3 regions of the Synechococcus sp. NOUM97013 genome follow, and region 3 is predicted to be linked to each of the others. Evidence: predicted binding sites of a transcription regulator. Region 3 holds the regulator's gene; each other region holds the start of a gene.
The links. Region 3 encodes NtcA, which controls nitrogen genes in cyanobacteria. Its sites were predicted from a motif close to GTANCNNNNGNTAC; they were not measured.

Region 1 (4,200 bases), 770 kb from region 3:
TGGCCTGGGCTGACCATCACGCTCACGATGTTCTGCGTCGGGAAGCTTTGCAGGTTCAGGTGGAGGACCATGTCGATCATTTCGATCGGCGTAGTGCTCTGGCGCAGCAGCAGGTGTATGCCCGTCGTCGCAGCCATCAGCGCCACCTGCATGACAGTGCAATGGCCCAGTTGCGGCACGTTTGAAATTGCTTAAAAGTTGAAAACTGCTTGCTCGAGGCGCTTTTGAATCAGATGAGAAGTGCGTTGTTGCGGGTGGTTCGTTGGCGAGGCAGATCTTTGCAAACTGCCTTGACCTTTAGGGGTGCGATGATTCGATTTCATCATCCTGATCTGTGCTGCTGTTAATGAACAGCAGCTCCTGACTTGCTCATAGGCATTTTTTCTAAGTGCCTGGTGGCGTCTGGATTAAAAGGTAGGCGACAGGCTCTAGACGCAAGAGCTAGCTGTTTTCGGGTCGACCTGCTTTGTAGACCGTTAGGACATAGCCATTGTGTTCGAAGGTTGCTGTTTCGGAGGTATCTTGTCGTTTGTAATTTTTATCTTTGTTTGAATTGGGAAAAATAAAACTGTAATCCTGGCTGTAAAAGCTGATAGAGGTGTCTTCGTCAGCTCCACTCTTGTCTTCAAAAAGGCATTTCCCTGCGAGTTCTTCCTTGTTTGTATCCGGCCATTCGAGTGTGCACCAGGCAGTGTCTTTGCTGGAGCAGGAAGATAGCAATGCGGCAGTTATTGCAAGAGCTGTAATAGCGGTCGATTTTTTCATTGAATGATCGTTTTGACTACTTTAGTTGTTCCTCTCAGGATTTTGTTGCTGTTTTGTTGTCTGTCTGTAACTAAATCTGACTGAATTGGCAATAAAAAAAGGGCCTCGCTAAAGACCCTCTGGAATGCATTGGTTTAAGTGTGATCGACGTCTGATATCAGGCGTCGTAATACATGGTGAATTCGTGGGGATGCGGGCGCTGGCGCAGTTGCTGGACTTCTTCGTATTTGAGGTCAATCCAGTTGTCGATGAAGTCCTTGGTGAACACACCACCTTCCAGAAGGTAGTGATGATCAGCATTGAGGGCTTCCAGTGCTCCGTTCAGGGAAGCGGGCACCGTGGCGATCTGCTTGAGCTGCTCGGCAGGGAGTTCGAACAGATCGACGTCCACGCCTTCGCCGGGGTCGATCTGATTCTTGATACCGTCAATGCCAGCCATCATCATGGCGCTGAAGGCCAGATAAGGGTTGGCGAGGGCATCGCCTGAGCGGAATTCGAGGCGCTTGGCCTTGGGGCTTGGCCCTGTCAGTGGAATGCGCACAGCAGCCGAACGGTTGCCTTCGGAATACACGAGATTCACCGGCGCTTCAAAGCCCGGCACCAGTCGCTTGTAGCTGTTGGTGGTGGGGTTGGTAAAGGCGAGGAAGGATGGGGCGTGCTTGAGGATGCCGCCGATGTACCAACGAGCAGTCTGGGACAGGTTGGCGTAGGTGCCTTCACCGAAGAACAGCGGCTGGCCACCCTTCCAGAGGCTCTGGTGCACGTGCATGCCGGAGCCGTTGTCATTGAAGACCGGCTTGGGCATAAATGTGGCTGTTTTGCCGTACTGCTTGGCCACGTTGCGCACGACGTACTTGTATGTCATCACGTTGTCGGCGGCCTGAATCAGTTCGGCGAACTTCATGCCGAGCTCGTGTTGGCCTGCACCAGCCACTTCGTGGTGGTGCTTTTCGATGGGGATGCCCAGCTCAGCCATCTTCAGGAGCATTTCCGAACGGATGTCCTGGGCTGTGTCGTTGGGGGCAACTGGGAAGTAACCCTCTTTCTCTTGAATCTTGTAAGCGAGGTTTCCGCCCTCTTCCACTCGACCGGTGTTCCAAGCCGCTTCGATGGTGTCAACGCTGTAGAAGCTGCCGCCTTCGGCCGAGTTGTAACGAACGTCGTCAAACAGGAAGAATTCCGGCTCAGGGCCGAAGAAAGCCATATCGGCCAAGCCTGTGCTGGAGAGATAGGCCAGGGCTTTCTGCGCCAGGGCACGAGGGCAGCGCTCGTAGGGCTCGCCGGTGCGCGGGTCCTGGATCGAACAGATCAGGCTGAGGGTCTTATGGCGATAGAAAGGATCGATCCATGCGGTTGAAGGATCGGGGACCATCGCCATATCCGAGGCGTTGATGGCCTTCCAGCCGCGGATGGAGGAACCGTCGAACGCCAGGCCTTCAGTGAACGACTCAGGCTCGATCAGGTCTTGGCAGACGGTGAGGTGCTGCCACTTGCCATGCAGGTCCGTGAACTTCAGGTCGATCAGCTCAATGCCTTCTTCCTTGATCAGACGAAGGACGTCCTGTGCTGTTTTGGCCATAGCGGGGGCGTGTTCCCGGAATTCGGTACGACCGTAAATATCGCTCAGTACCCGCTTTGTATCAAGGGGCACCTTTTTCATTTCTGTGTGCATGGCTTCGACCGTCTGTCGTGTTGGTAACCGTTTCTGTCAGATTCACGTGATCCCCTTTGCTGGCACGGTTTCGCGCGGTTGCCGGTGTTAGCTTCCGGCCAAAGTGAACAGGGCCCCGCATGCGCGATGCCATCACCGGTTTGATCGGCCAGTACGACCAGCTCGGTCGTTATCTCGATCGCTCCGCCATCGATCGCATCGAGAGCTATCTCGAAGAAGCGGACGTGCGTGTTTTGGCCGTCGAGATCATCAATCGGGAAGCAGCCGAGTTGGTGCGTGAAGCCAGCCAGCGTCTGTTTCAGGCTGATCCTGAATTGCTTCTGCCCGGAGGGAATGCCTACACGACGCGGCGCCTTGCGGCCTGCCTGCGCGATATGGATTACTTCCTTCGCTACGCCAGCTACTCCTTGATTGCTGGCGACAGCACGATCCTCAATGAGCGAGTCCTCAACGGACTCGATGACACCTACAAAAGCCTCGGAGTTCCCACCGGTCCCACCGTGCGCAGCATGGTTTTGCTCGCTGATGTTCTTTGTGAGCGCCTTCTGAATGAGGGTGTGTCCCAGGCCAGCTGCGCTTTGGTGCGCCAGCCGTTTGAGCACATGGCGTCCGGTCTGGCCGCCAGCGACGTGCGTCAGCGCTGAGACCACTCCTGCAAATCATTTCAAGCGGCATCGGACTGGCACCGTCGTCCTCTCGGCTGCCCGATCGATGCGTAGGCTTTTCGCCATTGATTCCTAACCCGGCTTCGCCGATGACGCACTCACACCTTCCGGTTGACTCGTCCCATCGGCGCTCCATTGGTCCCATTGCAACGCCTGATCGTCTGTTGCTCGGACCAGGACCTTCCAATGCCCACCCCACCGTTCTAAAAGCTCTTTCCCGGACTCCGATCGGTCATCTCGACCCGCTTTATGTCGAATTGATGGGTGAGGTGCAGGAGCTGCTGCGTTACGCCTGGCAAACCGATAATCGCCTCACGTTGCCCATGAGTGGCACCGGCAGTGCTGCGATGGAGGCCACATTGGCCAATACCGTCGAGCCTGGTGACACCGTGTTGGTGGCGGTGAAGGGGTACTTCGGCAACCGGTTGATGGACATGGCCGGCCGCTATCGGGCCAATGTTCAGGTGATTGAAAAAGCCTGGGGTGAAGCCTTCAGTCTCGACGAACTGGAAGCAGCCCTGAAGCAGCACAAGCCCGCCATCCTGGCGATGGTGCACGCCGAGACCTCCACAGGGGTATGTCAGCCCATGGACGGTATCGGTGACCTTTGCCGTGAGCACGACTGCCTGCTGCTGCTTGACACCGTCACCTCCCTGGGCGGCGTTCCACTTCACCTGGATGCCTGGAAGGTCGACATGGCCTACAGCTGCAGCCAGAAAGGCCTGAGCTGTCCTCCTGGCTTGGGTCCCTTCACTATGGGCCCGCGTGCCGAAGCCAAGCTCGCAGCGCGCAAGGACAAGGTGCCGAACTGGTACCTGGATGTCTCTCTGTTGAACCAGTACTGGGGAAGCGATCGCGTTTACCACCACACCGCGCCAGTGAATATGAACTTCGGCATGCGCGAAGCCCTGCGTTTGCTGTCCGATGAAGGTCTTGAGAACGCTTGGGCACGTCACCGCAAGAATGCTGAGGCTCTCTGGAGCGGTCTCGAATCCCTTGGCCTTGAGCTTCACGTTCCTGAAGAGCTCCGCCTTCCGACCCTCACCACCGTCCGCATCCCCTCCGACGTCGACGGCAAGGCCTTCTCCTCCCATCTGC
Region 2 (4,200 bases), 1.2 Mb from region 3:
GGAGGCTTGCGGGCACCATCCCAGTGATGGCCTGGAGCCCGGGGCTGGTGATTGCGCGCGACTCGGGGGGCTTTTTCCGCTACAGCCGCCAGCAGAATCCTCTTGGGATGGCGGCCTTTGCGTTTGTGGCCCGCGACCTGCTGCGGTTGACCGAATCGCTGCCCCGCGCCGGTGAATTGCTGGCGGAGCTGTGCCTCGACGATGCGCTTGCTACGCCGGGATTCAGCTACCGCAGCAACCAGCTGCTGAGACCTGGTGTGCATCGTTTTGAGCCGGTCGACACCAGTGCTGAAGCAGCTGACCTGGCGAAAGCGGCGGCTCTGTGGAATGGCTCGGAGGCTTTGCTGGCCAGCCTGTAAGTGGCTGTGCGATCAGTTCAGCTGTTGGGTGGTGAGTGTGGTGAATGCGGCGATGTCGTCGATTGTTTGGATGCGCAGCGGATGGCTGACGGCGCTGATGCGATCGAAGCGCAGGCAGGTTGCAGGGGGTATTAAAGCGGTCGCGCAGGCTTGTCTGATTGGCAAGGCGTCATGGCTGTACAGCAAGCTCAGGTGAGGATCCAACCGATAACCCAGCGCATTGGCTGAGCGTTGGCGCAGGTGCTCGCAACACGTCTGCAACGCGGCATGGGCAGCCTGTTCACGCGCCTCAACGCTGAAGCGGATTACCAGGCTCTGCGTGAACAGGGCACCGGCTTCGATCGCTTGTGGCTGAAGCCGGATGGGTGGCTGCTGATCTGCGGTGGCGACCAGGCGTTCGATGGCGCGCTCGGGGCTGTCGAGATGGTCGCTGTAGAGGGTGATGTGCGGCGGCAGCCGGCAGCCGTTCATCTGTTGTTGCGCGCAGTCAGAGAGCCGCTCCAGTGCGGGCTCGCTCTGTTGGTCGGGCATCAGCCAGTACGACACGGCTTGTGGAATGTTCAAGCGGTTTGTGTTGTTGTGCCAATGCAATCATGGCTTTGAAAGTTTCGTCACTGTTGATACATATCCTCGTTTGATGACGTGATCCCAAAGAGAATGCGCCAATTGTTCGTCAATTTGGTGGGTGTGAATGACTGTGATGGATATCTGCCTCATCAACCCATGGCTTCATTCACTATCACCATGATCGGCAAGGAGTCCGAGCAGACTTTCACGTGTGCTGGGGATCAATACATCCTTGATGCGGCGGAGGAGGCCGGTGTCGAACTTCCCTACTCTTGCCGTGCGGGAGCTTGCTCCACCTGCGCTGGCAAGGTGGTTGCTGGTGATCTGGACCAAAGCGATCAAAGCTTTCTGGATGATGAGCAAATGGAGCAGGGCTTCGGTCTGCTCTGCGTTGCTTATCCCAAAAGTGATTGCAAGATCGAAGCGGAGGCGGAAGAGCAGTTGTTCTGAGCTCGGTCCGCACCTAGTGGCACTGCTTCACGAACACCACTTCCTCTCGGTGAGACGCCATCGTTTTGGCGATTTTGCGGGCGGATTCAAGGTCGAGGGCCTGGATGATGCTGCCGTTGCTGATGGCGTTGGTTCCCTGTTTGGCAAAAGCGATTCTGAACTTCCGGGCCTCGTTCATGGAGTAGGCGTGAATTCGCCAGCCTAAATCTCAGCTGGATCTTGCTAAGAGACCTGCCTCTGGGCATGAAAAAGCCCCACCGCGGTGGGGCCTTGTGGTTCGGCGAATGCCTGTCAGAGGGTCACTTGCTGGTGAGCTTCTGACCGCGATAGACGACGTTGCCCGACTGCTTGCGCTCGGCGGGAGCGTTGTTGACGACGTACTTCTGGCCGCGATAGGTCAGGGTCATGAGGGTTCCTCGAAGCAAGCTCAGGTCCCCGTTCCATGGCCTGAGTCGAACTGCGCCTCACGAGCTGTGAGGTGAACGTTGTAAGTAGCGGTTGCTACAGACTTTTTATAGCGCCGAGGTCAACCCCTGTGTCGTTCGCGCGGATACACAGGGGTGAATTGGTGTCCGGGATCTACGACATGCTCATCGACAGGAACTGATCGTCGGTTTCGGTCATGGCTTCGTCGTCGCCGTGAAACCAGCATCCATACATCAGATGAATGATCCGCCCCACTTCGAGGTCGCGGTCAGCCACGTCTTGCCAGAGCCGTTGGCTCAGTTCCTGGTCAGCCAATTGAAACTGGGCCTTCACAAGGCTTCGGGTGATCGAGAAATAGGTTTGACGATCGTTGCGGGCCTGGCATTCCATTGAGGCGCTGACGGTGTTCAGCAGCGGCTCGCCGGTTTGGACGCTTTTCTGTTGCTTGTTGATCAGCATGGTGTCTCCGGTGTCTGCGATGGCAGAGGGGGGCTCGCGCTGGGCGCCAATGAAGGACCTCCCTCTCAGATCGATCGGCCCAGCTGCTGCGGTGGAGTGGCATCCGTCATCGGACCCTCCTGTATCAATGAACACAGAGATAGATCCGCTGCCGGTGAAAAACAATCGGCATGAACACGCATTCGAGCCGGATGCCAAGCCCTTCGGCCTGGGCAAGATGGCAGCAGCGCGGAGCTGCTGATGGTGAACGCCAGTCTGAACTGGGCCTCAATCTGGGGATTGGTGCTCATGGCCCTCTGGGTTCCGGCCCTCGTGGTGTCGTTGCGCCGCTTCGATGTGTCGATGGATCGGGGTCAACCGCGCGAGTCGCTTCAGGGGCTCGGGTTGGCCTGGCTTCTAGTCACCCTGGCCGGACGCTGCATCGCCCTGCCGCTTGTGGCGTCGATCCTCTTTTTTCAGGGGTGGCGGTTGGATCCGATCCTGCAATTCGGAGTTGGCCTGCTGGTGATGGGGACCCTCGTTGAGGCGATCCCCGCCGTTCGCGCCGATCACCGAGCCCTGCAGCAACGCTCGGCAGAGGATGCTCAGCAATCAAGTCGACAGCGTGCTCTGGAGCTTCGCCTTCGCGATCGTGTCTGGCCCTGGGTGTTTGCACATGCAGTTTTGCCTTTTGCTGGCATCTATTACGCAATCACCCGGCGCACAATCACACCTTTGCTGTGGGATGCCGTCGCACGATTTGTCGTGCTGCTGATCACGATTGGCGTTGCCGCAATGACTGCCCAGTTGTTTCCTTACAACCCTGAGTCATTTGTCTTCGGAGGGCTTTCAGAAGCCGAGACGGTGAACTTCTGGATTGGAGCGGCTGTGAACTTGGTGTTGATGGTGGCCAATGTGTTCGCCTGTCTTCTGCCTGTGAGAGCTGCCATCCGCCGCACGCAGGCAGATGCCCGTCGCCGTCTGGATGCCCACGTTTGATGCCGTCACCCAATCGATGCCTCTGCCTAGGGTTAAGCACCGGTGTGGATCGATGACCATTCCCTTCGGTGATCCGGAGCCGTCCGACGCTCTCCTCAACAAATCGGTGGCGTCCACTCGATTGAAGACGTGGTTGCAGCGCCGCTTGCGACAGCTGGCCCTGGAACAGCGCATTCAGGATGCCCGCGCGTTGCGCAGTGAGTTTCTGGTGGATTGATCGATCGGAGTGGTGCGAGCGTTGAGGCGCATTCCACTGGGACAGTGTTCTGCTTTCCCTCCTATGAACCCAAGATTGCCGTGCATTCCAGGCGCTCTTGGCAGGCATCACGGCGCTGCAAACGCAGATTGATCACTTGGGCGAGATAACAAGCATCGTCGCTGACGCCGCAGAAGCGCCCGGAGCCCCAGGTGTGCAGCCAAGGCAAGCCAATGAAATAAAGGCCGGCGCTTTGGGTGACGCCGCGATCGTGGGCCGGCAATCCACTCCCATCAAAAACGGGCGCCTCAATCCAGCTGAAGTCACTGCGATAACCCGTGCACCAGATCACTGCAGCGAGCGGCTGTGAGCTCAGATCAATTCCTGGGTCTTCCATGGCAGACGGCTGCCAGCAGGGGGAATACGCCGGTTCGGTCGGTGCATCGATCCCTTCCTGTTCGATCCAGCTGTCAATGCTGGTGCGGATGCGGCAATACACCGCATCGGCTTGATCAAGATTGCTGGCTAGGTCATCTGCGAAACCGATGTGTTCGCGTGAGATGTTCGAGAGTCGGCCATGCAGATGCATGCCCTCCTTCGCCCGTTGTCGTAGATCAATCTCGCGCCCGCCGTCTCGGCCAGTGAGGTAGTGATTGGTCTTGGCTCGAACCGAGCGTGGATCCGTGTGATCGCTGATCGGCATGGCGTAGTAGCCCATGCGATCCAACCAATCCACAACGTCTTTGCCGCGATAGCGACGCGGAG
Region 3 (4,200 bases):
AGCACCAGCTGATCGAGATCGCCGCAGGCGAGATGGTCGCGGGAAACCGCCCAGACTGCTTCGACCGCCTCAATCGTGGCCGGCTCGGATGAACTGGCGGGCTGCGACAGGCACTCCATCACGGCTGGGCGCATCCAGGTCATGCGGTCACACAAGGTAAGCGCAGCCTCAGGCCCCTGAGCAACACCGCCCTTAAGAAACTGCATCACGGCCACGCGGCTTCCCAGTCCGGCACTCCGCAGGGCCTGACTGAGCACAGTGCCAAAACTGCCGCGATAAGGAGCGGTGTGCACCTGAAGCTGACCTTCAGGGGCCACCAGATGCAGGGGTGGGCGAGGGTCAAGCGCCGGCAAGGGCTGAAGACGCGAGCGCTCCACTGCTCCGTGATCGGCACCGCGCCTATCGCGGGATCGATGGCTGGAGCTCAGGCTTGCGGTCATCGCGTTCGTCTGGACTGGTCCACAACGACCAGGAGGCTTCGAATCTAGCGGTGAAAATGCGATTCACAAGATCTTCGACACCATCCCTGGTGTCTCATACCGAATGGCAGGCTCATCAACACACGCTGATAACCGATGAGCGAAACCGCGCGCAACGATGGCCGCATGCCCGCCGACCTAAGGGATTTCTCGGTGGAATGGGACCCCATGGGCTTTGCCCTGAGCTCCGTGATTGTGCGCACTGGCCGCACCGCAGTGCTTTGCAGCGTTTGCCACGAGGAGGGCGTTCCCCGCTGGCGTCGGGATCAAGGCCTGGGATGGCTCAGTGCTGAATACCGCTTGTTGCCGGGATCCACTCCCGAACGTCAGCGACGCGAATTGATGAAACTCTCCGGGCGCACGCAGGAAATTCAGCGATTGATCGGTCGCAGCCTGCGGGCATGCCTGAACATGGAAGCGCTGGGGGAAAACACCCTGCTGGTGGACTGCGACGTGATTCAGGCCGATGCCGGCACCAGGACCGCGGCGATTACCGGATCCTGGCTGGCCTTGCAGAAAGCCTGCGAACGTTTAGTGGGGCAGAGCCGCCTCAGCAGCAATCCCGTGCAAGCGCAAGTGGCCGCCGTGTCCGTGGGCCTGATTGATGGTGCACCTCTTCTGGATCTCGACTACAGCGAAGACAGCCGCGCCGACGTGGACCTGAATGTGGTCATGAACAACGCCGGTGATCTCCTGGAGCTGCAAGGCACAGCGGAGGGTGCCGCCTTCAGCCGCCAACAGCTGAACAGCCTGCTGGACCTGGCGGAACCGGGCCTCAGCCGGCTGATGGCACACCAACAGACAGCACTCCAGGACTCACCAGCAGCGTGAAACGTGTTGATTGCTACAGGGTGACCCCGCATCGCTCCGTAACTTCCACCCATCAGATGGGTCGAGATGGCAGAAGTGATGCGCGGGTTCAGCCGAACCGTCCCACCCGTTGGTCGGATGCCTGAAACCAGCCTGACCAATGCACCCACGCCCTCCAGCCGAACGCTGCTGGAGGTGATCCGTGAGCTCGAAGGTGCCAGCACCGAACTGGTAGAGCGCAACAAAACGATCTTCTTCCCTGGCGATCCAGCAGAACGCGTTTACTTGATCCGCCGCGGCGCCGTGCGTCTCTCCAGGGTCTACGAATCCGGTGAAGAGATCACCGTGGCGCTACTGCGAGAGAACAGTCTCTTTGGGGTGCTCTCTCTGCTCACGGGTCATCGCTCCGACCGCTTCTATCACTCCGTTGCCTTCACACGGGTGGAAATGGTGACGGCACCTGCGAGCTCCGTCAGGCAGGCAATCGAAGCCGACACCAGCGTTGGGCTTCTGCTGCTGCAAGGTCTGTCCAGCAGGATCCTGCAGACCGAAACCATGATCGAAACGCTCACGCACCGCGACATGTCGTCGCGACTGGTGAGTTTTCTGCTGGTGCTTTGCCGCGATTTCGGCATTCCCAGCACGCAGGGCATCACGATCGACCTGCGTCTGTCCCACCAAGCGATCGCGGAAGCCATCGGTTCAACGCGGGTCACGATCACCCGTCTGCTCGGAGACTTGCGCAACTCCGGCCTGGTGGAGATCGACCGCAAGAAGATCACCGTTCTTGACCCCATCGCCCTAGCCAAGCGGTTCAGCTAAATGCTCGACGGGTGAAGATGGGCACCACTTCAGCGGGCTGCCGCATGGTTGAGAGCACGTGACAGGTTGGCTGCTGCTGCTGACCCTCCTCATCCTGGGGGGGGTGCTGTCAACACTTGGAGATCGCCTGGGCTCAAGGGTGGGCAAAGCCCGACTGAGTCTGTTTGGCTTGCGCCCACGTCAGACCGCAGTCCTGATCACTGTGCTCACAGGGAGCCTGATCAGTGTGCTGTCGCTCGGGCTGATGCTCCTGGTGAGTCGCCAGCTGCGGGTCGGCCTGTTCGAACTCAATGAACTCCAGGCGCGTCTGCGCAGCAGCCGCACCGCTTTGAAGGCCAGCCAAAAAGCACAGCAGGAATCACGCGACCAGCTCCAACAGGCCCGCAGCGATGAAATCGAAGCTCGGCAAACCCTGGCTGACGCGCAAGCCCGTGCCAGCGAATTGCGAAGCACGCTGCAACCGCTGCAGGAGCAGACCCGTCGCCTCGAAGCGGAGCGTCAGCGCCTCAGCCAGGACGTCAGCAATCGTGATGCCGAAATTCGTCGCACGGATGCCGAGCTGAACGCCGTTCGTGCACAGATCCGCGACGGCGAAAACGAACTGCTGCAACTGGAGGAGAATCTGCTCGCCCTGAGACGGGGCAATGTGGCGATCAGCAGTGGCCAGCCTCTTGCAACGGTCACCCTCAAACTCGATCGACCGGATCAGGCACGCCAGGTCATCGACCAGATCCTCAGAGAGGCCAATCAGCAGGCCTACCAACAGGTGCTACCGGGCGAAGCCCCGGATCGGCAGATTCTCTTGGTGCCCCGACAAGACATCAACCGGCTCGAACAGGCCATTCGCAAGCCCGGCACCTGGGTGGTTCTCTTGCGTTCCGCCGCCAATGTGCTCCGTGGCGAACGTGTGGTCTATGCCTTCCCGGATGTCCGTCCCAATGTCACGGTCACCATCGAAGGTGAAGTGCTGGCCACAACGACGCTCAACAGTGACGAACGCGATCCGCAAGCGATCCGCAACCGCCTCAACTTGCTGTTGGCATCAACGCTGGCAAAGGCCCAGCGCCGTGGCTCCCTCAGCCAGGGACTCCAATTTGATGGCAATGCTCTGAATAGCCTCGCCAAGGAACTGATCGAGCGGGGACGGGGACGCGTTGAACTCGAAGCGGTGGCGGCTCGCCGCAGCGAAACGGCCGATCCAGTGGCGATCGAGCTCAGAATCAAGCGAAGCATCGAATCCAATTCGGATGCTTCGGGCTCATGAGCTGGATTGCCGCCCTTGATCCAGGTCGCAGCAAGTGCGGGCTGGTGCTGGCGTCCCAAGAGCAACGCTGCGTGATCGAAGGGCATGTTCTCCCAGCCGATGCTGTGCTGAATACCCTGGAACGGTGGCAGCGTTCCACGCCACCGGAACAATTGATCGTGGGCAATGGCACCTCCAGTGCTCACTGGACAGCGCAACTCCCCACCGAACTGCCAGTGACTTTGGTTGACGAACGTGGCACGACATTGATGGCACGATCGCGGTATTGGCAGCTATGGCCAGCGCGCGGTTGGCGCAGGCTGGTGCCTCTTGGGCTGCAATTGCCCCCAGGCGAACTGGACGCTGTCGCAGCACTGGTGATGCTGGAAAACCACCTCGGGTTTCCACTCGATTGGCCGGAGCCGTCATCGCTCAGAATCGGGCCCTGACCGTGAAGCTGTAATCCCCACCGGCCTCCAGCCGATAATCCGACTTGACCAGAAAGCGCTGAAGCGCGTCCTGAATCAGGGCTCTGCCGAGTGAAGGTTCAACGCAGAGTTCACCACGATCAAAGAACCACTGAAATTCCCAGTTGAATCCCCCCGCCTGCACTTCACCCTGAAGGCATTGGTCTCGAAAGCTCTGGTGATGCACACGCAGATGCGCTGTGGTGACGGGCAGCCGCGCCATCAGACCGCTTCATCCTCAGCCACCGGAGCCAGATTCAACCCATTGAGATGATTGCCGGCACGATCCAGGCCCTGGCGCTGGATGCGTTCAAGACCTCGGAGAACCTCGCTCAGCACATCATTGAGAAGTGGCTCTTCATCGCGATTGAACTGGCCG

Region 1: a site for NtcA is predicted at 2,403-2,416, ahead of glnA (type I glutamate--ammonia ligase). Genes of this name have one in related genera too.
Region 2: a site for NtcA is predicted at 1,868-1,881, ahead of SynNOUM97013_RS08075 (DUF4278 domain-containing protein). Genes of this name have one in related genera too.

Annotation. Positions count from the first base shown of each region.
Region 1 covers NZ_CP047941.1:1,115,036-1,119,235, forward strand. The annotation lists gene SynNOUM97013_RS05845 (hypothetical protein) at 1-185, shown strand, start outside; gene SynNOUM97013_RS05850 (hypothetical protein) at 442-765, opposite strand; gene glnA (type I glutamate--ammonia ligase) at 923-2,344, opposite strand; gene SynNOUM97013_RS05860 (allophycocyanin subunit beta) at 2,557-3,081, shown strand; gene SynNOUM97013_RS05865 (alanine--glyoxylate aminotransferase family protein) at 3,192-4,200, shown strand, end outside.
Region 2 covers NZ_CP047941.1:1,504,717-1,508,916, reverse strand. The annotation lists gene SynNOUM97013_RS08095 (SDR family NAD(P)-dependent oxidoreductase) at 1-359, shown strand, start outside; gene SynNOUM97013_RS08090 (2'-5' RNA ligase family protein) at 372-923, opposite strand; gene SynNOUM97013_RS08085 (2Fe-2S iron-sulfur cluster-binding protein) at 1,083-1,376, shown strand; gene SynNOUM97013_RS08080 (hypothetical protein) at 1,390-1,554, opposite strand; gene SynNOUM97013_RS08075 (DUF4278 domain-containing protein) at 1,676-1,783, opposite strand; gene SynNOUM97013_RS13860 (hypothetical protein) at 1,956-2,396, opposite strand; gene SynNOUM97013_RS08065 (hypothetical protein) at 2,502-3,239, shown strand; gene SynNOUM97013_RS08060 (hypothetical protein) at 3,208-3,456, shown strand; gene SynNOUM97013_RS08055 (MSMEG_0569 family flavin-dependent oxidoreductase) at 3,518-4,200, opposite strand, start outside.
Region 3 covers NZ_CP047941.1:342,488-346,687, reverse strand. The annotation lists gene SynNOUM97013_RS01675 (cob(I)yrinic acid a,c-diamide adenosyltransferase) at 1-440, opposite strand, end outside; gene rph (ribonuclease PH) at 576-1,310, shown strand; gene ntcA (global nitrogen regulator NtcA) at 1,377-2,111, shown strand; gene SynNOUM97013_RS01660 (DUF3084 domain-containing protein) at 2,170-3,375, shown strand; gene SynNOUM97013_RS01655 (resolvase) at 3,372-3,803, shown strand; gene SynNOUM97013_RS01650 (DUF3146 family protein) at 3,787-4,044, opposite strand; gene pth (aminoacyl-tRNA hydrolase) at 4,044-4,200, opposite strand, start outside.